Regions from separate parts of the Streptomyces sp. NPDC006923 genome, predicted to be linked through region 3. Evidence: riboswitches for the same ligand, from Rfam matches in the RefSeq annotation. Region 3 holds a riboswitch; each other region holds the start of a gene.

Region 1 (5,559 bases), on a different contig from region 3:
AGTCCCGAGCAGGCGGACAGGCCCGCCGTCTGGGCCTGCCGCACGGTCTCGACCCGGTCGGCGTACGTGTGCGTGGTGGTGATGTCCCCGTATGTCCCCTCGGACGTATTGAGATTGTGGTTATAGGCGTCGGCGCCCGCCGCCCGCAGCCGCTCCGCCTGCCCGTCCGAGAGAAGGCCGAGGCAGGCGCACACCTCGACGCCTTCGTTCTGCTCCTTGATCGCCTCGATGGTCCGCGAGACCCGGTCGACGTCCCGGTCCGTCGGGCCGCGTCCGCTCGCGACCAGACAGACCCGCTTCGCGCCGCCCGCCACCCCGGCGGCCGCGGCCTTCGACGCCTCGTCGGGCTTGAGCCAGGTGTACTTGAGGATCTCAGCCGTGGAACCGAGCCGCTGAGAGCAGTACGAGCAGTCCTCGGGACACAGACCGGACTTGAGGTTGACCAGGTAGTTGAGTTTCACCCGCCGCCCGAACCACTCACGGCGTACCTTCCCGGCCGCGGCCACCACGTCGAGCAGCTCGTCGTCGGAGGTCGCCAGCACGGCGAGCGCTTCTTCGCGGGTCGGCAGCTCGCGCCGCAGGCCCTTCTCCACCAGCGTCTTCAGCAGATCCATGGCGCTGATCCTCGCCTACCTGACAGCTCGCGGCAAAGGAGGAACCCCACAACACGGCCGGATCGACGTGTGTGTATGACCACACCCTGCCCCGGTCCGGCCCCGGTTAGGGTCTGTGCGCTGCCTACAAAAGGACGGGACCCATGGAGCGGGATTTCCCCGGCTGGACCGACGATCCGTTCGCGTGGACCGGGGACGAGGCGCTGCGCCGTGAGCGTTCCGGTCTGGTCCGTACGCTCCGGCCGCGCGGGGCCGACTCCGCCCTGCTGGACCTGGCGAGCAACGACTATCTGGGCCTGGCCCGCCATCCGGCGGTGACCGGCGCCGCCGCGGCGGCCGCCCGCCGCTGGGGCGCGGGCGCCACCGGCTCCCGGCTGGTCACAGGAAGCACCGCGTTGCACGCCGAGCTGGAGCGCGAACTGGCCGATTTCTGCGGGTTCGAGGCCGCGCTCGTCCTCTCCTCCGGATACGCGGCCAATCTCGCCGCCCTCACCGCGCTGACGACCGGGGACTCCCTGATCGTGTCGGACGCGGGAAACCACGCCTCGATTGTGGACGGCTGCCGGCTCTCGCGCGCCGAGAAGGTCGTCGTGCCGCACGCGGAGCCCCTGGTCGTACGCAAGACGCTCGACGCACACCCGGGGCGGCGGGCTCTGGTGGTGAGCGACGCGGTGTTCTCGGTGGACGGCGACGCGGCGCCGCTGCGGGAACTGGCCGAGGTCTGCCGTACGCGGGGCGCCGCACTGCTCGTCGACGACGCGCACGGTCTGGGTGTGCTCGGCGCCGGGGGCCGGGGCGCCCTGGACGCGGCGGGCATCGCGGGAGCGGGCGGTGTGGTGGCCACCGTCACCCTCTCCAAGTCCCTGGGCAGCCAGGGCGGCGCGGTCCTCGGGCCGGCCCGGGTCATCAGCCACCTGGTCAACGCGGCCAGGACCTTCATCTTCGACACGGGCCTGGCACCCGCCGCCGTGGGCGGCGCCCTGGAGAGCCTGCGGCTGCTGCGCCGCGAGCCCGCCCGGGCGGACCGGGTGCGCGCCGTCGCCCGCACCCTGCACGCGCGGCTGACCGGGGAAGGGCTCACCGCCGTACGGCCGGACGCCGCCGTGGTCTCCGTCCGGGCGCCGTCACCGGAGGCGGCCGTGCGCTGGGCCGCGGACTGCCGCGCCGCGGGCCTGGCCGTGGGATGTTTCCGGCCGCCGTCGGTGCCGGACGGCATCTCCCGGATCAGGCTCACCGCCCGCGCCGACCTGACGGACCAGCAGATCGACGCGGCGGTGCGGACGGTGGTGGCGTCCGCACCGCCGCGCTGAGTCTTACGGACCCGGGCGGGGCGGTCCCTCAGTCGGTGAGTGCCTCCTCGCGCAGCGCGGACAGGAATGACGTCCAGGCGCCCGTGGAGAAGGCCAGCGGGGCGCGGCGCACGTCCTTGGAGTCACGTACGGCGAGCCCGGCCGCGCCGGTGCGGGCGGTCTCCACGCAGTTGTTCATCCCGGTACTGCGGCTGCTGCGCCGCCAACCGGTCGTCAGGACCGGGGGAGTTGTGGAAGGAATGGAGTCTGAGTTCTGGGCGGAAAGCCCCTGGGGGCGAGCGGTCATGATGCTCCCTACGCGCCGTCACCGATCCCGGCGATGAGATCCAAAGAGTCCTCGGGCGAGAGGGCACGCGCCTGCATCGTGCGGAATGCCGCGCCGTACGCCTCCAGCTCTTCTTTCCGCTCCAGATAGAGGCTATTCGTCAAGTGGTCGAGAACGACCAAATCCAGATCAGTAATGCCTGGAAAGGAGAAGATAACGAAAGGTCCGGTGAGCCCGACATAGCCGCCGGCGGCGAACGGCAGTACCTGTACACACACATGGGGGAGACGGGCCAGCTCCACCAGCCGCCGTAGCTGCTCCCGCATCACCCCCCGGCCACCCACCTCGCGCAGCAGCACGGCCTCGTCGAGCACGGCGTTCAGCTCCAGCGGACTCGGCGCGCGCAGCGCCTCCTGACGGGCGAGCCGTACCTCCACCAGGGAGTCGACCGTCGCGGCCGGCAGGCCCTCCAGCGCCGCCTGTGTCACGGCACGGGCGTAGCCGGGGGTCTGCAGCAGGCCCGGCACCACGGAGGTCTCCAGGGTGCGCACGACGCGGGCCTGGGACTCCAGGCTGATGAAGTCCCGGTAACCGGGCGGGATCACACCGTCGTACGCCTTCCACCATCCGGGCCCGGTGCCCGGCACGCCGGCCAGAGCGCCCAGCAGCGTCCGCAGCCGGGGGTCGGCGATCCGCAGCGCGTCGAGCAGGCCGGCCAGGTCGGTGTCCTTCACCCCGCTGACACCCGTCTCGATACGGCTCACCTTCGACTGGTGCCAGCCGAGCAGCCGCGCCGTCTCCCCGCTCGTCAGCCCCGCGCTCCGGCGCAGCCTGCGCAATTCGTCACCGAGCCTGCGTCGGCGTACCGCCGGAATATGCCGCATGACCGAACCACTTCCTCTTGCCCGTGCCGCTTGTCCGTCTGCCCGTGCTCGCGCCATTCGGGGGCGCGGCGGAGAAGCTATCTTTCCGGGGCTCAAATACGGTCTCGCGTAGCAGAGTTCACCGCTACGGGCGACAGATATATGCAGATCTCGGTGGATCGGCTCTGTGAACGGCCCGACAAGTGGCAGTCTGACGCGGAGCACAGTCCGAGGCCGTCCGCGCAGTCATCCGCTCTGTGCCGGAGACCGGTCCGGCGGGAAAGGGACGGCGTCTTCATGGCAGACCGGCAAGAGGCATCCATCACCCTTCCGAGCGACCCCGCGGCCGTACCCGCGGCGCGAAGATATGTCGCGGACCTGCTCACCGAGTGGGGACTGCCCGCGGACGCGGAGACCGTCGACACGGTCCGGCTGATCGTCTCGGAGCTGGCGACCAACGCCGTACAGCACACACTCGGCCAGTCGCCCACCTTCACGGTGGAGATCCGGCTGGACCGTCACGAGGAGCTGCGCCTCGGTGTCACCGACAGCCATCCGCGCTGGCCGCAGCGGCTTCCCGCGCCGGTGCAGCAGGACAACGGCCGAGGCATGGTCATCGTCCGTTCGCTGACCGCCGAGTACGGCGGCCGGCTGGTCGTCACCCCGACCGCGGAGGGCGGCAAGACGGTCTGGGTCACCCTGCCCTGGACGGTGGCCCCGGGTCAGATCTGATCCGGGGACCGGCTCGGGAGCCGCCAGGACGGGTGGGAGCGCCCGGGGAGGCGGCGCGTGGATCCGACGCGTCGTCAGCGGGCGCTCGGCTGCGGGGGCACCCCCGCGCCCTCAGTTCACCCGGCCGTACCAGACGCTCCGGGACCAGATCCGCTCCAGCCGCACCACGGCGCCGGTCTTCGGCGAATGCCAGATCTTGCCCCGGCCGGCGTAGATGCCGACGTGGTAGATGTTGCTCCCGTAGTGGAAGAACACCAGATCGCCCTTGCGCCGGTGGGAGGGTGAGATGTGGCGGGTCCGGTTGTACTGCTGCTGGGCCGTGCGCGGGAGTCTCTTCCCCACCCTCTTGAAGGAATAGAGAGTCAGCCCCGAACAGTCGAAGCGATGCGGCCCGGTCGCACCGTACTGGTACGGCGACCCCTGTTTGGAAGCGGCGATCCGCAGTGCCTTGGTCGCGTGGCCGGGGACTGCGCTGGCCTCGTCGGCGGCGCTCGGCACCAGCATGGTGCCGCCGACGGCGGCGAGTGTGAGGACCGATACGGCACGGGTCCGTGAGAGCAAATTCGGGACATGCGTCTGCGCGGTCATGCTCAACCCTTCGTCAGCCGCTTGTGAAGGATGACCTGTCGGGTTCGGACAGGCGAAGATGCCCGGCCGCGCAAGCGGCTTCACCCCGAGGAACGGCCACAACCCGGTCGTCCCGTCACGCTTGGGTCCTCCACTCCTGCCGATCCACTCCTGTCGACCAGTCATCCGGTACGGCGGCAGGACTCAGCGTCCGCCCGGACCGCCTCGCCGAGGTGGCGGGGGCTTGTCGTTTCACGGATCTTGACGCGGAACCGGCGCGTTTCGGTGACGAAACGACGATATGTGAGTCTCATCACGTCTGACCCATACGGGTGGTCGGTCAACGGTTGATGACGGAGTGTCGGGGTTCGTCAGGGCCTGTAGCTGCAAGGAAACCGGCGGCGCCTCGCGCGTCCGGCCGCTTCGCGCAACTTGAGCGCCCGATCCGGGCCCGCGCGCCGCTAGGCCGAATGAGGGAGCCGTGCCCGTACGGGCGCGTCCGTACGGGAGGACACACCGTCAAGTCGCGTCCCCGGGGGGCATGGTGACCCTCCCGGCCCGCCGTTCCCCGTCCAGTACGCGCAGCGCGCGCGCCAGTGTCGCCGTGTGCAGCTCGGTCTCGCCCCTGGCGTGCATCGCCGTCAGCGCGTCCCGCAGCGCGGCCACCCGTGCGGGCAGCGCCTGCGCGGCGCGCAGGGCGCTGTAGGTGTCGGAGCCACGGGCCGGATTGATCCGCCCCAGCAGGTCGACGACCTGGAGATAGCTGTCCACGACGTCGCCCTCGGCGCGGGTCAGCGCGGGCAGCGGAGGCAGTTCCGGTGGCAGCATCGGCGACTACCGCCCGCCCGGAGAGCTGCCGGGGCCGGGGAGGGCCGCGGACGCCTTCCGGTTCCGCACCACGTGATCGACGAGCCCGTACGCCCTGGCGGCCACCGCGTCGAAGATCTTGTCCCGCGCGATGTCCTCGGTGATCCGCTCCGCGCTCCGGCCGGTGTGCCGCGCCAGCAGGGATCCCAGCAGGGAGCGCTGCCGCAGGATCTCCTCGGCCTGGATCGCCAGATCGGACGGCTGCCCCATGACGGGCTCCGCGACGGCGGGCTGCTGGAGGACGACACGGGCGCCGGGCAGCGCCATCCGCTTCCCCGGGGTGCCGGCGGCCAGCAGCACCGCCGCGGTCGAGGCGGCCTGACCGAGGCAGCTCGTCTCCA
Region 2 (5,559 bases), on a different contig from region 3:
TCGCCGCCCGCTCGTCGTGCGTGGCCGCGAGCAGCCGGCCGGTGATCTCCTCGACCTGTTCGTAGGAGATCCGGGAGTGGTGGATCGCCGCGGAGTCGTACTCCTTCAGTCCGAGCGCGATCGCGGCGACGGTGGTCACGGAACCGGCCAGCCCGACCAGGGTCCGCGGTTCGCGCAGCGGGACGGTCTCCTCGGCCAGATCGAGCGCCGCCTCGATGTCGGCGCGGATCGCGGCGATCTCCTCCGGCGCCGGCGGATCGCTGACCACGCCGTCCCGTACGAGATGCCGCTCGGTCAGCCGTACACAGCCGATGTCCACGGACCGGGCGGCCCGCACCCGGTCCTCCCCCACCACGAACTCGGTCGAGCCGCCGCCGATGTCCACGACCAGATAGCTGTCCCGCCCCGGCAGTTCCCTGGTGGCGCCCGTGAAGGAGAACTCCGCCTCCTGGTCACCGGTGATCACCTCGGGCTCCACCCCCAGGATGTCGAGGACACCGCCTATGAACTCGTCGCGGTTCTCGGCGTCGCGCGAGGCGGAGGTGGCGACAAAGCGGATCCGCTCGGCGCCGTGCGCCTCGATGGCTGCGGCGTACTCACGGCAGGCGGCGAAGGTGCGCTCCAGTGCCTCGGGCGCGAGCCGGCCCGTCCTGTCCACTCCCTGTCCCAGCCGGACGATCTCCATCCGCCGGTCGAGGTCGGTCAGTTCGCCCGTGCCGGGATCGGCGTCGGCGACCAGCAGCCGGATGGAGTTCGTACCGCAGTCGACGGCCGCGACCCTGGTCATGCGCTGTCCTCCCGCTTGTCTTCCGCCGCTTCTCCGGCCCGCGCCACGCACGGCGTGACACACGGGCCCTTGCTCCACCACTCGGGCAGCATCGCCAGCGCCTCGTCGCCCAGCGGGTTCACCCCGGGGCCCGCCGCCAGCGAATGGCCGACCAGGACATGCAGACACTTGACCCGGTCCGGCATACCGCCCGCGCTCGGGAAGCCCGCCAGCACCTCGATGGCGTCACGGCGCGCCAGGTAGTCCTCGTGGGCCGCGCGGTACGCGGCGGCCAGCTCCGGGTCGGTGGCGAGGCGTTCGGTCATCTCCCGCATGACGCCGTTCGCCTCCAGCGTGCCGATGGCCGAGGCCGCGCGCGGGCAGGTCAGATAGTAGGTCGTCGGGAAGGGGGTGCCGTCGGGAAGACGCGGAGCGGTCTCGACCACATCCGGCTGACCGCAGGGACAGCGGTGCGCGATGGCGCGCAGTCCGCGCGGCGGGCGGCCGAGCTGTTCCTTGAAAGCCTCGACGTCCGCGTCGGTGGGCTCGGTGCGTTCGGTCTGCGGAGGGGGCGTGTCCATGCCTGCCTTGGTTCTACGGTGCGGTTCTGCGGTGCCGCGTGAATTCGGGTTCTGGTCTGTGCCGGCCGGTGGCGCCGGTACCGGCCGGCGCTAACCGGCCGGGCGGTCGGCGGTGTCGACGCCTTCCAGCACGTTCGAGTACCAGGGACGGTCGGCCGCTCCCTGCTCCTCGCGCTCCTGCTCCGCCGCGCCCGGGTCGATCACCGTGTAACCGGTCTCTCCCGGCAGCAGATAGTGCAGATGCTCGCGGGCCAGCCGCTGGATGTACGCGTCGTCCTGGAGCCTGGCCTTCTCGTCGCGCAGCTCCTCGACCCGCAGCCGCGCCTCGCGGGCCAGCCGTTCCTGCTCGGCGATCTCGTTCCGCTGCGACACGTACTGCCGCATCGGATACGCGAGCGCCAGCACCAGCGTGCACACGATCAGGGCGAGAAAGGCCGCCCGGCCGGTGAGCCGGGACCGCTGGTCCTGCCTGCGGTTCTGCGAGCGGTAGACACGGGCGGCGGTCTGCTCGCCGAGCAGCCGCAGCCTGGTCGCGGTGGAGAACCGGTCCCGGTTCCCGGCCATGGCTCGCCTCCACTGTTACGTGCGTACGTCCCCGGACACGGTACGGGACCGCGGCCGGGGACGCGTCACTACGCTCCGCCTGTGTGCCCTGTCCGGTCTCCCGGACACCGGGCGCGGACGACGGGCCGGCCGGCCCTCGCCCTCGTACCGCCTGCTGAAGTCCGCGCTTACGCGGAACGGAAGCGCGGGAAGGCGCTGCGGCCCGCGTACACCGCCGCGTCGTCGAGGATCTCCTCGATGCGCAGAAGCTGGTTGTACTTGGCGACGCGCTCGGAACGGGCCGGGGCGCCGGTCTTGATCTGACCGCAGTTGGTGGCGACGGCGAGGTCGGCGATGGTGACGTCCTCGGTCTCACCGGAGCGGTGGGACATCATGCACTTGAAGCCGCTGCGCTGGGCCAGCTCCACGGCGTCCAGGGTCTCGGTCAGCGAACCGATCTGGTTGACCTTGACGAGCAGCGCGTTGGCGGCGCCCTCCTCGATACCGCGCGCCAGACGCTCCGGGTTGGTGACGAACAGGTCGTCACCGACGATCTGCACCTTGGCGCCGAGCTTGTCCGTGAGGATCTTCCAGCCGGCCCAGTCGTCCTCGAACAGCGGGTCCTCGATGGAGACCAGCGGGTAGGAGGCGACGAGGTCCTCGTAGTACTCGGTCATCTCGGCGGCCGAGCGGGACTTGCCCTCGAACTCGTACGAGCCGTCCTTGTAGAACTCGGAGGCGGCGACGTCGAGCGCGAGCGCGATGTCCTTGCCGGGGGCGTAACCGGCGGCCTTGATGGCTTCGAGGATCAGGTCCAGCGCGGCGCGGTTGGAGTCGAGGTTCGGCGCGAAGCCGCCCTCGTCGCCGAGGCCGGTGGAGAGCCCCTTCTCCTTCAGGACCTTCTTGAGCGTGTGGTAGACCTCGGCACCCCAGCGCAGCGCCTCCGAGAAGGACTCCGCGCCGATCGGGGCGATCATGAACTCCTGGATGTCCACGTTGGAGTCGGCGTGCGAGCCGCCGTTCAGGATGTTCATCATCGGAACGGGCAGCAGGTGCGCGTTCGGGCCGCCGAGGTAGCGGAAGAGCGGGAGGTCCGAGGCCTCGGAGGCGGCGTGCGCGACGGCGAGGGAGACGCCGAGGATGGCGTTGGCGCCGAGCGACGACTTGTCCGGGGTGGCGTCCAGGTCGAACATCGCCTGGTCGATCAGGCGCTGCTCGGTGGCGTCGTACCCGACCAGCTCCGGGCCGATCTGCTCGATGACGGCGAGGACGGCCTTCTCGACACCCTTGCCCTGGTAGCGGTTCTGGTCACCGTCGCGGAGCTCGAGGGCCTCGAACGCACCGGTGGACGCACCGGAGGGGACAGCAGCACGACCGGTGCTGCCGTCGTCGAGGCCGACCTCGACCTCGACCGTGGGGTTGCCTCGGGAGTCGAGGATTTCCCGGGCTACGACGACGTCGATGGACGGCACGAGCATCTCCTTCTGGGATGTGACGCTTGAAGTGCAGGGTCTTCTTGGCCTTGCGACATGAGCCTAACCGGCCCGGGGTCGCCGACTGGCCGGTGCCCGCCCGCTGGGACGAAATGCGGCACGAATCCCGGTCGGAGCGGGCGGAGCGGATGCCGGGATTCCGTATGGAAGGGCCGGTGACAGCGGAAACCCCGGCCCGGCGCGTACGGGGGAAGCGCGCCGGACCGGGGTGACCCGCGCGGCCGCGGGGACGGCCGCCGCGGGGCCGGCGGGGGCAGCCGGCCGAGGCCGGCCTGGAGGGGTCGCCGGCCCGGGAAGGGGTCAGCTCAGATGGAGCTGCTGACCCGGGAAGATCAGATCGGCGTCGTGGACGATGTCCTTGTTCAGGTCGAACAGCTTCTGCCAGCCGCCCTTGACGTCATGGGCCCGGGCGATCTTCGAGAGCGTGTCGCCGGGCTTGACCTTGTACTCGCCGTCGCCCTTCTGCACGGCGGGGCGGGCCTCGCCGCGAGAGGCGGGCTGCGCCTCGCCCCGGGCCGGCCGCTCGGGCCGCGACTGCTGGGGCTGGGCCTGCTCCGGCTGAGACTGCTGAGGCTGCTCCGGCTGCGACTGCTCGGGCTGAGACTGCTCCGGCTGCGACTGCTGGGGCGTACCGGAGTCGGCGGAGCCGCCGTCATAGGGGGCGTTGGACAGGTTCACGCCGCAGGTCGGCCACGCGCCCTTGCCCTGGCCGGCGAGGACCTTCTCGGCGACGGCTATCTGCTGTGCCTTGCTCGCCTGGTCGGCCCGGGGCGCGTAGGCGGTGCCGCCGTATCCGGCCCAGGTGGAGTTGGTGAACTGGAGCCCACCGTAGAAACCGTTGCCGGTGTTGATCGACCAGTTGCCGCCGGACTCGCACTGGGCGACCTGGTCCCACTCGCCGGCGGTCGCGGCGGAGGCGGACGTGGCGCCGATCAGCGGGACCGCGACGGCGGCACCGGTGATTCCGGCGAGGGTGGCGTAGCGGGCGGTCTTGGACGGGCGGCGGTGCTTGCCCTTGCTGGAACGCGGCATGGAACATCTCCTCACCGACGCCTACGAGGTCAGCTGTCGGGTTCGGGCCAAGTGAGTTGCCCGGCCGTGTGCTCGCGCACACGACTTCACCCCTAGCCGGTCGTCAGCCGTCTCTCGACAGCCGGGCCCGGCGCCTTCCTTGGGTCCCCCGCTCCTGCCTTCGGCGCTTGACGCGACGACTACTCCCTTCGACCGACGGCAGGATTCGGCGTGACGGTCGACGGGGCCCGCGGTGCGAGCGGTTCAGACCGTAATCACAGGTCTCCCCGTTGTTCAATGGAGCACAACCAGGGGTAAATCGCCCTTATCTCTCCTTGACGTGACCGCGTTTCCGCAGGTGAGAGACGGATCAGCCACACCATGAGCCCAAAGGACCCCAGTTGTGGCGAAGAGACCCATCTCTCACTTGCACAGAAGCGGACATACGGGGGCCAATTCCCGCTACTTCACGCTGAGATCAAGGCTCTGGCCAGGGAGGATCAGGTCGGGGTCGGAACCGACGGCCTCCTTGTTCGCCTCGTACAGCGCGGACCATCCGCCGGGCACCTTCCGCTCGTCGGCGATCTCCCAGAGGCAGTCCCCGGCCTGGACGGTGTACTCGCCGGACGCATCCGACACCCCGGGCGCGTCGGACGTGCCGGACGCGTCGGCCACCACGCCCGCCTCGTCGGTGATGCCGTCCGCGTTACGTGTCGATCCGTCACCCCGTGAGGCATGACGGCCGGATTCACGGTCTTCACCCGAATTGCCCGCTGTGGAATCGTCCGGGGCCGCGCCGCCGCGGTGCTTGCCCTTGACGGAAGCGACACCGCCCTCGCCGGATCCGTCCTCGGCGGAGTCCTTCGCGCCGGAGCCGGTCGTGGACTTCGGCGCTCCGGGCGTGGCGGCGGAGGCCGGCTCGTCCGTCCTGTCCGTCCGCTGCCTGTCGGCCGTGGAGGTCTTGGCGTCCGCGGTGGCCGAGTCGTCGTCGGAGGGACCGGCGTCCCGCTTCCCCTCCGGAGTCCCGGTCACGCCGGCGGCGGCCCCCGGGTCGACCGCGGGCGCGGCACCGTCGTTCGTCAGCCCCGAGACGGACGCGCAGCTCGACCACGCGTCCGGGCCCTGTGCGGCGAGCACCTTCTCGGCTATCGCGATCTGCTGGGCG
Region 3 (5,559 bases):
GAGACCATGCCCACCCACCAGCTCGAACTGGCGCTCTGGCTGGAAGCCGACCGGATGGGCTCCCTGCTCGCCGCGCTCGACGACGAGTCCATGGAGAACCAGCGGGACGTCGTCAAGAACGAGCGTCGCCAGCGGTACGACAATGTGCCCTACGGTACGGCCTTCGAGCGGCTGACCGCGCTCGCCTACCCCGAGGGTCATCCGTACCACCACACCCCGATCGGCTCGATGGCCGACCTGGACGCGGCGACGCTGGAGGACGCCCGCGCGTTCTTCCGGACGAACTACGCGCCGAACAACGCCGTACTCTCCGTCGTCGGTGACATCGACCCCGAGCAGACGCTCGCCTGGGTCGAGAAGTACTTCGGCTCGATCCCCTCCCACGACGGCAAGAAGCCGCCACGCGACGGCTCCCTTCCCGAGATCATCGGTGAAGAGCTGCGCGAGGAGATCCACGAGGAGGTCCCGGCGCGCGCGCTGATGGCCGCCTACCGGCTGCCGCACGACGGCACCCGCGAGTGCGACGCCGCCGATCTGGCGCTCACCGTCCTCGGCGGCGGCGAGTCCTCCCGGCTGCACAACCGGCTGGTGCGCCGGGACCGGACCGCGGTCGCCGCGGGCTTCGGCCTGCTGCGTCTGGCCGGCGCGCCCTCGCTCGGCTGGCTGGACGTGAAGGCGTCCGGCGGCGTGGAGATCCCGAGCATCGAGGCCGCCGTCGACGAGGAGCTGGCCCGGCTCGCGGACGAGGGCCCGACCGCGGAGGAGATGGAGCGGGCGCAGGCCCAGCTCGAGCGCGAATGGCTGGACAGGCTGGGCACGGTCGCGGGCCGCGCCGACGAACTGTGCAGGTTCGCCGTGCTGTTCGGTGACCCGCAGCTCGCACTGACCGCCGTGACCCGGGTGCTGGACATCACCGCGGACGAGGTGCGGACGGTCGCCGCGGCGCGGCTGCGCCCGGACAACAGGGCGGTGCTGGTGTACGAGCCGCTCACCGCCGACGACGCCGACGCCGCCGACGAGAACGAGACCGACGAGCACGAGGGGGCGGACCAGTGAGCGACGCTGCCGTGACCATGGACTTCCATCCGCAGCCGGCCCCGGGCGAGGCCAGGCCCTGGGCCTTCCCGGCCCCCGAGCGCGGCACGCTCGACAACGGTCTGACGGTGCTGCGCTGCCACCGCCCGGGTCAGCAGGTGGTGGCGGTCGAGATCAATCTGGACGCGCCGCTGGACGCCGAGCCAGAGGGGCTCGACGGCATCGCCACGATCATGGCGCGGGCGTTCTCCGAGGGCACCGACAAGCACAGCGCGGAGGAGTTCGCCGCCGAGCTGGAGCGCTGCGGCGCCACGCTCGACGCGCACGCCGACCACCCGGGCGTACGGCTCTCCCTGGAGGTCCCCGTCTCCCGGCTGCCCAAGGCGCTGAGCTTGCTGGCCGAGGCGCTGCGCGCGCCCGCCTTCGCCGACAGCGAGGTCGAGCGGCTCGTCCGCAACCGCCTGGACGAGATCCCGCACGAGACCGCCAACCCGGGCCGCCGGGCGGCCAAGCAGCTCTCCAAGGAGCTGTTCCCGGCCTCCTCGCGCATGTCCCGGCCGCGCCAGGGCACCGAGGAGACCGTGGCGGGCATCGACGCCGCGGGCGTACGGGCCTTCTACGAGGCGTATGTGCGCCCCGCCACGGCCACCGCGGTGATCGTCGGTGATCTCACCGGCGTCGATGTCGACGAGGTGCTCGCCGACACGCTGGGCTCCTGGACCGGTGACACCGCCGCTCCCCGCCCGGTGCCGCCCGTGACCGCCGACGACACGGGCCGTGTGGTGATCGTGGACCGCCCCGGCGCCGTACAGACCCAGCTCCTGATCGGCCGTATCGGCGCCGACCGGCACGACCGGGTCTGGCCGGCCCAGGTGCTGGGCACGTACTGCCTGGGCGGCACCCTCACCTCCCGGCTCGACCGGGTGCTGCGCGAGGAGAAGGGCTACACCTACGGCGTGCGGGCCTTCGGGCAGGTGCTGCGCTCCTCGGCGCCCTCCGAGCCGGGCGGGGCGACCGGCGCCGCGATGCTCGCCATCAGCGGCTCGGTGGACACCGCGTCCACGGGACCGGCGCTGGAGGACCTCTGGCAGGTGCTCCGCACCCTGGCCGCCGAAGGACTCACTGACGCGGAGCGCGATGTCGCCGTCCAGAATCTGGTGGGGGTGGCACCGCTCAAGTACGAGACGGCGGCCACGGTCGCCGGCACGCTGGCCGACCAGGTCGAGCAGCATCTCCCGGACGACTTCCAGGCGCAGCTCTACGCGCGGCTGGCGGAGACCGGCACCGTCGAGGCGACCGCCGCCGCGGTCAACGCCTTCCCGGTGGACCGGCTGGTCACCGTGCTCGTCGGTGACGCCGCCCAGATCAAGGAGCCGGTCACGGCTCTGGGAATCGGTGAGGTGACGGTGGTCACCGGCTGATCCGGCCGGTGAGAGGCACCCCGGCGACCTGGTTCGCCGGGGTTTGTCTTTATGTCCCCTTTGTTGGAGAGACCGCCTGTCTGCCCTGTGGTGTGCGCTACAAATGGGCCCTTCTGTTTGGTATTTGAAAGATGACCCGCTTAGCGTCGGTCCGGCTGTTCGCCAGTGCCCGCCGCGACCGCGGCGCCGGACAGCCATCGCCGAGTCCCCGTCAGGCGCGAGCCTGGGGAGCCGGGGACCCACACGCAGTCCCCGGGGTGAATCGGACGCCTTCGCACCAACTCGTGCGGAGGGGCCCGTAGGAGACCTTCCTGCTCCGAACCCGTCAGCTAACCCGGTAGGCGAGAAGGAAGGAAAGGACCAGCCTCTTCATGGCGTTCACCCGTGCCACCGGGAAGCATCGTGCCCGCCACCGCAGGATCCGCAGGGGCGTGGGCTTCGCCGGTGTCGCGACGCTCACCGCGGGCGGCGCCATCGGCACCCTCGCCTCCCCGGCGCTCGCCGCCGACACGGACGCTCCGTCGGCCCGGCTGACCGGCCTGGTCCAGGCGGTCGCCATCGACGATTCCCTGGCCGGCGCGATCGACGACCAGGCCGAGGCCCAGCGCGCCGCCGCCGAGCGGGCCGCGGCGATGGCCAGGGCGGAGCGCGCGGCGGAGGCCCGCGCCAAGGAGGTCCGTGCCGCCGAGGAGCGTGCCGCCCGCGCGGCCGAGCGCAAGCGGCTGAACGCCTTCCGGCTTCCCGTCGCCGGTTCGTATGTCACCACTGGCTACCGGTCCGGTGGGTCTCTGTGGTCTTCGGGAAGCCACTCGGGCGTCGACTTCCGCGCCGCGTCCGGCACGCCGGTCGTCGCCGTGGGCGCGGGCACCGTCGTCGAGGCCGGCTGGGGCGGCTCGTACGGCTACAACGTCGTCCTCCGGATGAACGACGGCTCCTACACGCAGTACGGCCATCTCTCGTCGATCGGCGTCTCGGCCGGTCAGACTGTCACAGCGGGCCTGCGGATCGGACTCTCCGGCGCGACCGGGAACGCCACCGGACCGCACCTCCATTTCGAGGCCCGGACCGGCCCGGAGTACGGATCCGACATGGACCCCGTCGCCTATCTGCGCACCCACGGTGTGACCATCTGACCGAGGGGCGTGGCCCCCGGTACGCGGCTCCGGGTGGGCTCTGCGCAGGGTGTGACCCATGCTCAGCCCCCCGCTGAGCCGCCTATTGAGTGGGGAGTGGCCCGACGACGCTCGCGATCCAGGACCGGTATGCGGCGACCCTGGTGAAGACATCGGGATACACGGAGGCGCAGCCCTGCCCGTAGGAGACGATGCCTACGAGGTTCGTCCTGTCGTTGGCCGACTTCTGTGCGAGAGGGCCACCGGTGTCGCGCTGGCAGGTCCCCTTGTCGCGCTGATCCACCGTCCGACCGGGTAGAGCGCGGCGAAGGGGGTGTCCGAGCCGGCCGCGGTGTCGCGGTCACCGCTGTCGTCACTGGAAGCTACCGCCTGCGGTGGTGGTCCCGGGGCAGGACCGCAGGATCGCCCCGGCGTCCTCGTCCGCGCGCGTCGCTGTCCATCGCGGCCCGTCCGGCGGCCGGGCCCTCGGACCGGCCACCTGTTCGAGGGGTGACTCCGTGCTCGGTCAGTACCCCGCATTTGCCCGTCGGCGCACGATCTGGCAGAGATGTTCCCCGGCCGTCGGGCCAAAAGATATCCATCGATTCCGGGCACCCATCGGAATTTCTCGTTGATTGCAATAGAGTCACGGAACAGGAGCCGATCGGCAGCGTTTCGCGCGGATTAAAACGGAGGTTCGGACATGCGCATTCCCGCGCACTCGGTATGCACAGCGATCCGCGACGACATCATCTCCGGCGTATTCGAGCGCGGCGCCAGACTGACCGAGGAGCAACTCGCGCGGCGCTACGGCGTCTCCCGTGTCCCGGTGCGCGAGGCCCTGCGCACCCTGGAGTCCGAGGGGTTCGTGACCACGCGCCGCCATGTCGGCGCGTGCGTGGCCGAGCCCACGGAGCAGGAGGCGGCGGATCTCCTGGAAGTGCGGCTCCTGCTGGAGCCGCTGGGGGCGGCGCGCGCGGCCCAGCGCCGTACCGAAGCCCATCTCAAGGTGCTGCGCGGCCTGGTCAGGCTGGGGCAGGAGCGGGCCAGGCGCGGTCAGGGAGAGGACCTGCGCTCCCTCGGCGCCTGGTTCCACGAGACGCTCGCCCAGGCCTCCGGAAGCCCCGCGCTCACCGCGCTGCTCACCCAGCTCCGGCACAAGATCGCCTGGATGTACATCGTCGAGCAGCCCGCTCATCCCGTGGAGTCCTGGGCGGAGCACGGCGCGATCGTGGACGCGGTGGCACGCGGTGACGTGGAGCGCGCACGGACCCTGACGGCGCTGCACGCGGAGCGCACGGCGGTGGTGCACCGGCTGCGGCGGCCGGATCGCGGCCGGGAAAAGGTGAGGGCTTCGCAACATGCCGTAAACATCGCGAGCGCCCGCACTTAACAATGGCACCGTATACAAAGAGAAGAAATCCGCGGGCCTTATTCATTGCTGCCCGTATTGAAACTACGGGGCCGCGCTGCGTTGAATTACGCGCACCGCGGCCCCGTCATGAAAAAGTCCCGCACGGCCCTGCCCGTGCGGGACATTTGTGTCCGACGTTCTACCGTCAAGACATTCATCGCCGGGACGCTCTGGCGTCGAGACGACTGCCGTCCGGTGTCAGACGGTCTCGGGAAGCTCGTCGAGCCCTTCGGCGACCAGCTTCGCCAGCCGGTCCAGGGCGGCCTCGGCGCCGTCCGCCTCGGAAGCCAGCACGATCTCCTCGCCGCCCTGTGCGCCCAGACCGAGCACCGCCAGCATCGAGGCCGCGTTGACGGGGTTGCCGTCCGCCTTCGCGATCGTCACGGGGACGCCGGTGGCCGTGGCGGCGCGGACGAAGATGGAGGCGGGGCGGGCGTGCAGGCCCTCGGTCCAGCCGACATTGACGCGGCGCTCAGCCATGGTGTTGCCCTTCACGTCTCATGATGTTGTCTAGACCAGTGTCTCATGTTCCGCCGAACTCCTTCCGGCGGGCCCCGGTCCGGACCGGCCGCGGGCG
Region 4 (5,559 bases), on a different contig from region 3:
GGCCACGGCCCGCTCGAAACGCTCGGCGACATCGTCGGGATCGGTACCTGGACGGATGATGTCGTTGCCGCCGGCACAGAAGGTCACCAGGTCCGGGGCGAGTTCCTTCGCCCGGGGGATCTGCTCGTCGACGATCTGGTCGAGGAGCCGGCCGCGTACCGCGAGATTGGCGTACCGGAAATCGCCGTGCACGGTGTCCACGGCGTCACCGGAGACCGGCAGCCGGTCGGCCAGCAGGACCGCGAGCCGGTCGGCCCAGCCGATATACAGCCCGTCGGGTCCCAGATCTCCCACGCCTTCGGTGAAGCTGTCACCGATCGCCGCGTACGACGCGAATACGCCGCTTCTTCTGGATCTCGAATCATCTGCCACAACCGCTCATCTTTCACTCGCAGATGTGACCTACGCGACCGTAAGAAGCCGTTGACGGCGGTGAGATACACCATCGGTCAAGTTTCACCCAAGCGGGAATAGGCACCATGCCTCCGCCCGGCACTTTCGGTGCCGGGCGGAGGTGTTGACCCACCGGCGTTCTCGGACGGAATACCGGTTCGGAGCGGGGTGTTCGGGATCAGACGGACGGGATCAGACGGAGACGCCGTGCTCGCGGAGGAAGGCCAGCGGGTCGATGTCCGAGCCGTAGTCGGGACCCGTACGGATCTCGAAGTGCAGGTGCGGTCCCGTGACATTGCCGGTCGCGCCGGAGAGCCCTATCTGCTGGCCCTCGCTGACGGTGTCGCCCTCGGAGACCGAGATGGAGGACAGGTGGCCGTACTGCGAGTAGTGGCCGTCGTCGTGCTGGATGACGACCTGGTTGCCGTACGAACCGCCCCAGCCGGCCGAAACGACGGTGCCCGCGCCGACGGCCTTCACAACGGTGCCCGAGGGCGCCAGGAAGTCCACACCGGTGTGGTAGCCGCTGGACCAGTTGCTGCCACTGGCGTGGTACGGCGTGCCGATGGCTATGCCGTCGACCGGCAGGGTGAAGCCGGAACCGCTGTTGTCGTCCACCGGGTCGGCGGCGGGAGTTCCGGTCTTGACGGGAGCGGGGTCGTCCGAGGGCTTGGCCGGGGCGTTGCCGGGCTGAGCGTCCGTGCCACCGGGCTTGGAGTGGTGGCCCGCCGGCTTGTGCGGGCCACTCGACTTGGCGCCGATGGTGAGCTTCAGGCCCGGGTGGATGAGCGACGGGTCGGGCCCCACGGCCTTGCGGTTGTCGGCGTACAGCTTGTGCCAGCCGCCCCGGACATGCTGTTCGGAGGCGATCTTGGAAAGGTAGTCACCGGCGACCACGGAGTAGATCTTCGGAGCCTTGGTGGCGGTCTTCTTGGCGGACGCGTGCTGACTCGTCTGGGCGGCCGCCGAGACGGCGTGCGGTTCGGTGGCGGGCGCGGCCTTCTCGGCGGCGTGCGCGCCGGTGGCGCCGATGAGCGGAAGAGCGATGGCGGCGCCGCCCGTACCGGCGGCGAGAAGGCCGCGGCTGAACGGGCTGGTCCTGGTGCGGCGGTGCTTACCCTTCGCGGGCATGGTCAATTCCTCTCCGGCGCCTGCGAGGTGAGCTGTCGGGTTAGGGCTGGAGATGCCCTGCCGCGCTTACTGCGCGACTTCACCCCGAGCCGTCCGATATTCCGGAACGGCGTACTACCTGGGTCCCCCGCTCCTGCCACACGTGGATGGGTGAGTGCGAATTCCAAGCGGCGGCAGGATTCGGCGGTCCGCCTGGATTGAGGCTGAACGTAGGCGAGCCGGGAGGGCATTAACAAGCCGCTTATTCCCAGGGGCGGCAGACGCCCCGATATCGCCCTGGATTTCCGGTCACCCTGCGTGAATCACCGATCTTCGGATTCCGTGCGTCACGGCGATTTCAATTCGCTTCGCCGCCACGGACCGTCACGGATATGATCCTGCTCACCAGCGGGAACCCATCTCCCCCTGCACCGGGGCACGTTATGCGAAATACGCCAATACGGACAGATGCACATTTGGGCGATTTGTAGCCTCCTGCGATGTCCGAATAGTTCGCATTCGCTCCCCGGGTCGCGAACTCCGGTCTCCTGAGAACCGATGTCGTAGTGTCAGAAGTCGACATCGTCGGCGAGCGGCGCCGGCGGCAGACACGGAGGAGCAGGCCGTGACGCAGCAGGTCCCGTCGACCGAGCCCGAGCTGACCGGGGTACGCAACTTCCGCGATGTGGGCGGACTGCCGACCACGGACGGCCGGCAGGTGCGGCACGGGCGGCTCTTCCGCAGTGGCCACCTCGCCAACGCCACCGCGGCCGACTCCGCCTTCCTCTCGTCCCTCGGGCTGCACACCGTCTTCGACTTCCGCAATGCCGCCGACCTCAAGCTCGACGGCGCGGACGTGGAGCTGACGGGTGTGCGCAATGTGAACATCCCGCTCACCGATCCCGCGGACGGGGCGGAGTTCTGGCTGATGGTCCGGGACGGCGACCTCGACCAGCTCCGCTCGCTCCTCGCGGACGGCAGGGCCGCGGCCCGGATGACCGACTCGTACCGCGCGATCATCACGGACCGCACCGCCGAGCACAGCCGCGTCCTGCACGCCCTGGCCGAGGACAGCGTCCCCGCCCTCATGCACTGCGCCGCGGGCAAGGACCGGGCCGGTCTCTCCATAGCCGTGTCGCTGCTGGCCGTCGGGGTCGAGCGCGAGGCGATAGAGGCGGACTACCTGAAGTCGAACGACCCGCGGCGCCGCTATCCGATCCACCGCAGCGACAATTCGCCCGCCGGGACGTCCGCCGAGGTCATGGAGCTGCTCAGCCCGCTCTTCGACGCCAGATCGGAATACCTCGCAGCGGCTTTCGAGACCATTGAGAAGACCTGGGGCAGCACCGAGCGTTATCTGTCAGCGGGCCTCGGAGTCACCCCCGAGACCCGTGAGCGGCTGCGCGCCCGCCTGCTTTCCTGAGACGCGCGCCCGCCGTCGGGCCCGCGCCGACCGCTACTGACCGCGCGCCCCCAGCTCGAAGAGCAGATAGAGGAAGCCCGCGAAGAGGTGACCGGCCACCAGATAGGCGAAAAGCCGGATGACAAGTCCCCTGGGGAACGTCTTCTCCTGATTCGTTACGCGGGCCGGCACGTCTTCCTGGCCGGCCCGCGTACCCGCGGGGTCCGGAACTGCGTTCTCTGACATGGTGACAGACCTCTCTGAGGATCAGCCGCGGTGAGCCCCGCCGCCGAGGCACAGCTCGGCGGCGGGGGTCTGCAGCAGGGTGTGGACGAAGAGCAGCTCGGTCCCGGCGGGTCCGGCCGCCGCGATCCGGTGCGGTGTGAGCGAGTCGAAGTGCGCGCTGTCCCCCGGGTCGAGCACATGCACGGCGTCCCCGAGACTCAGGCGCAGCCGCCCTTCGAGGACATAGAGCCACTCCTCCCCCGGGTGCACACGGACGAGATCGCCCTGGGCCCCGTACGGCACCTGGACCCGGAGCGGCTGCATGGCCCGGCCGGAGCCGCCCGCCTGGTGGTAGGTCCAGCCGTCGGCCTCGACGGGCTCGGCACGGCCGGCCCGGACAATGGGGTCGCGTTCCGGCGGCACTTCGCCGAGCAGTTCGGAGACGGTCGTACCGTAGATCCGGGCGAGGGCCAGCAGCATGGGCAGCGAGGGCTGGCGGCGGCCCGTCTCCAGCCGGGACAGATGAGCGGGAGAGAGCCCGGCCCGGCGGGCGGCGGACTCCAGGGTGAGCCGCTGGTCGCGACGCAGCTCGCGCAGCCGGGGCGCGACATCGGGCAGCTCGTCGGAGAGCCGGCCGGGTTCGTCGGCCGGCTCGTCCGCGGGAGGTGTACGCATGCCTCTATTGCGCCAGGATATTTCCTCCGAGGCAAATTTGTTGCCCCAGAGGCAAACCCGGCTGGGTGGGCGGGGAGCGCCTCACCTGTTGGCGACGGCCTGCTTCACCAGTGTCCGCCCGAAGTCCCACATCAGCCCGCCGCCCCCATGGGCGTCGTCCATGACGGCGGTGAAGGCGTCGACAAAGCGCTCGACCTCTCGCTCTCCGATGGTCAGCGGCGGGATCAGCTTGATCACTTCGAGGTGGTCGCCCGACACCTGGGTGAGAATGCGGTGCTTCTGGAGCAGCGGTACGACCACCATCTGCGCGAAGAGCCCCTTGCGGGCGGCCTGGAGCATCGTCCACCGGCCCCGCAGCTTGATCGAGTTCGGACGGCCGAACTCGATGCCGATCATCAGACCCCGGCCCCGCACCTCGTGCAGCAGCTCATAGCGGTCGACCAGCGCGGCCAGCCGTGACCTGAGCAGATCCCCGGTCGTCCGCGCGTTGGCGACGATCTTCTCGTCCTCCATCACCGACAGGACGGCGAGGCCGGCGGCCATGGCCTGCGCGTTGGAGCCGAAGCTCGCCGAATGCACCAGCACCCGGTCCATCGACGAGTAGACCTTCTTGAAGATCCAGTCCTTGCCGAGGGTCGCGCCCACGGGGACATAGCCGCCGGAGAGAGCCTTCGCCACACAGACGAGATCCGGTTCCACCCCTTCCTCGTGCTGGTAGGCGTAGAAGTCGCCGGTCCTGCCGAGACCGGTCTGCACCTCGTCGGCGATGAGCAGCGCCTTGTGCCGGTGGAGCAGTTCCTGGGCCGCGAGCAGAAAGCCCGGCGGCGCCGCATGCACCCCTTTGCCCTGGATCGGCTCGACGACAAAGGCGGCCACATCACCGCGTTTCAGCTCCCGCTCCAGCGCGTCCAGATCACCGAGTTCGACCGCCGTGTCGGGCAGCAGCGGCGCGAAGCCGTCCCGGAACCCGTCCTCGCCATTGACGGACAGCGAGCCGGTGGTCAGCCCGTGGAAGGCGTGCGAGCAGTAGAGGATCCTGGGCTTCCCCGTCGCGTAGCGGGCGAACTTCAGGGCCGTCTCGACCGCTTCCGTACCACTGTTGCCGAAGAACACCCGGTCAAGATGCGGGCTGTGCGCCAGCAGCTTCTCGGCGAGCAGTCCCGGCAGCGGCTGGCAGTCGAAGCGGGTGAGGTCGGCGAGCGACGCGTCGAGCACGTCGTGCAGGGCCTTGCGTACGACGGCGTGGTGCCGGCCGAGGCCCATCACACCGAAGCCCGCGAGCATGTCCAGATAGTCGTTGCCGTCCTCGTCCCAGAAGTAGGCGCCCTCGGCCCGCTCGTAGACCCGGTCGAAGCCGATGGTGTGCAGCATGCGCGGTAGCTGGTGGTTGAGGTATCTGGTGTGCAGCTCGTAGCGCTCGGCACCGCGCTCCGAGAGAAGCCGGCCGAGGTCAAACCCCTGCGGCGCCGTGAGTTCCTCGGCCGCGTTGCGGACCGCGCCGGGCTCCGAGGGCTTCTTGGGATGGGTCATTCCGTGCTCTCCTTGGCTGCCAGGGCGGCACTGATCCGTCCTGCGGTCTCCACCGGTGTCAGGCCGCTACCGGCCGGCACCGCACTCCGTTCGGCATGGGCCGGAAGGTGCCCGGGGACGCCGTAGGTCGGCAGCGGTACGTCCACCCCGGCAACGAGAGGGCCCGGGTGACCGCCGCTTCCGGCCACCGTCCGGATCAGGAATTCCCCGATGTCCTGGGCCAG

What was found. Region 3 has a riboswitch for cyclic di-AMP ahead of ABZ707_RS25560 (M23 family metallopeptidase). Riboswitches for the same ligand answer to the same signal wherever they lie in the genome.
Region 1: another riboswitch for cyclic di-AMP. It lies ahead of ABZ707_RS26200 (C40 family peptidase); the one in region 3 lies ahead of ABZ707_RS25560 (M23 family metallopeptidase).
Region 2: another riboswitch for cyclic di-AMP. It lies ahead of ABZ707_RS08950 (transglycosylase family protein); the one in region 3 lies ahead of ABZ707_RS25560 (M23 family metallopeptidase).
Region 4: another riboswitch for cyclic di-AMP. It lies ahead of ABZ707_RS20850 (LysM peptidoglycan-binding domain-containing M23 family metallopeptidase); the one in region 3 lies ahead of ABZ707_RS25560 (M23 family metallopeptidase).

Annotation. Positions count from the first base shown of each region.
Region 1 is NZ_JBEYIF010000015.1:99,984-105,542, reverse strand. It holds gene bioB (biotin synthase BioB) at 1-614, opposite strand, end outside; gene ABZ707_RS26220 (8-amino-7-oxononanoate synthase) at 758-1,924, shown strand; gene ABZ707_RS26215 (DUF397 domain-containing protein) at 1,953-2,210, opposite strand; gene ABZ707_RS26210 (helix-turn-helix transcriptional regulator) at 2,219-3,073, opposite strand; gene ABZ707_RS26205 (ATP-binding protein) at 3,350-3,784, shown strand; gene ABZ707_RS26200 (C40 family peptidase) at 3,896-4,372, opposite strand; cyclic di-AMP (ydaO/yuaA leader) riboswitch at 4,375-4,561, opposite strand; gene ABZ707_RS26195 (hypothetical protein) at 4,871-5,179, opposite strand; gene ABZ707_RS26190 (ATP-dependent Clp protease proteolytic subunit) at 5,186-5,559, opposite strand, start outside.
Region 2 is NZ_JBEYIF010000004.1:97,563-103,121, forward strand. It holds gene ABZ707_RS08930 (Ppx/GppA phosphatase family protein) at 1-787, opposite strand, end outside; gene ABZ707_RS08935 (DUF501 domain-containing protein) at 784-1,347, opposite strand; gene ABZ707_RS08940 (septum formation initiator family protein) at 1,438-1,911, opposite strand; gene eno (phosphopyruvate hydratase) at 2,079-3,362, opposite strand; gene ABZ707_RS08950 (transglycosylase family protein) at 3,684-4,415, opposite strand; cyclic di-AMP (ydaO/yuaA leader) riboswitch at 4,419-4,591, opposite strand; gene ABZ707_RS08955 (transglycosylase family protein) at 4,857-5,559, opposite strand, start outside.
Region 3 is NZ_JBEYIF010000014.1:110,726-116,284, forward strand. It holds gene ABZ707_RS25550 (pitrilysin family protein) at 1-1,056, shown strand, start outside; gene ABZ707_RS25555 (pitrilysin family protein) at 1,074-2,456, shown strand; cyclic di-AMP (ydaO/yuaA leader) riboswitch at 2,645-2,814, shown strand; gene ABZ707_RS25560 (M23 family metallopeptidase) at 2,828-3,589, shown strand; gene ABZ707_RS25565 (trypsin-like serine protease) at 3,672-3,872, opposite strand; gene ABZ707_RS25570 (GntR family transcriptional regulator) at 4,272-4,961, shown strand; gene ABZ707_RS25575 (HPr family phosphocarrier protein) at 5,181-5,462, opposite strand.
Region 4 is NZ_JBEYIF010000010.1:265-5,823, reverse strand. It holds gene ABZ707_RS20855 (SGNH/GDSL hydrolase family protein) at 1-372, opposite strand, end outside; gene ABZ707_RS20850 (LysM peptidoglycan-binding domain-containing M23 family metallopeptidase) at 586-1,524, opposite strand; cyclic di-AMP (ydaO/yuaA leader) riboswitch at 1,527-1,687, opposite strand; gene ABZ707_RS20845 (tyrosine-protein phosphatase) at 2,129-2,926, shown strand; gene ABZ707_RS20840 (DUF6126 family protein) at 2,960-3,097, opposite strand; gene ABZ707_RS20835 (XRE family transcriptional regulator) at 3,173-3,805, opposite strand; gene ABZ707_RS20830 (aspartate aminotransferase family protein) at 3,887-5,335, opposite strand; gene ABZ707_RS20825 (1-deoxy-D-xylulose-5-phosphate synthase N-terminal domain-containing protein) at 5,332-5,559, opposite strand, start outside.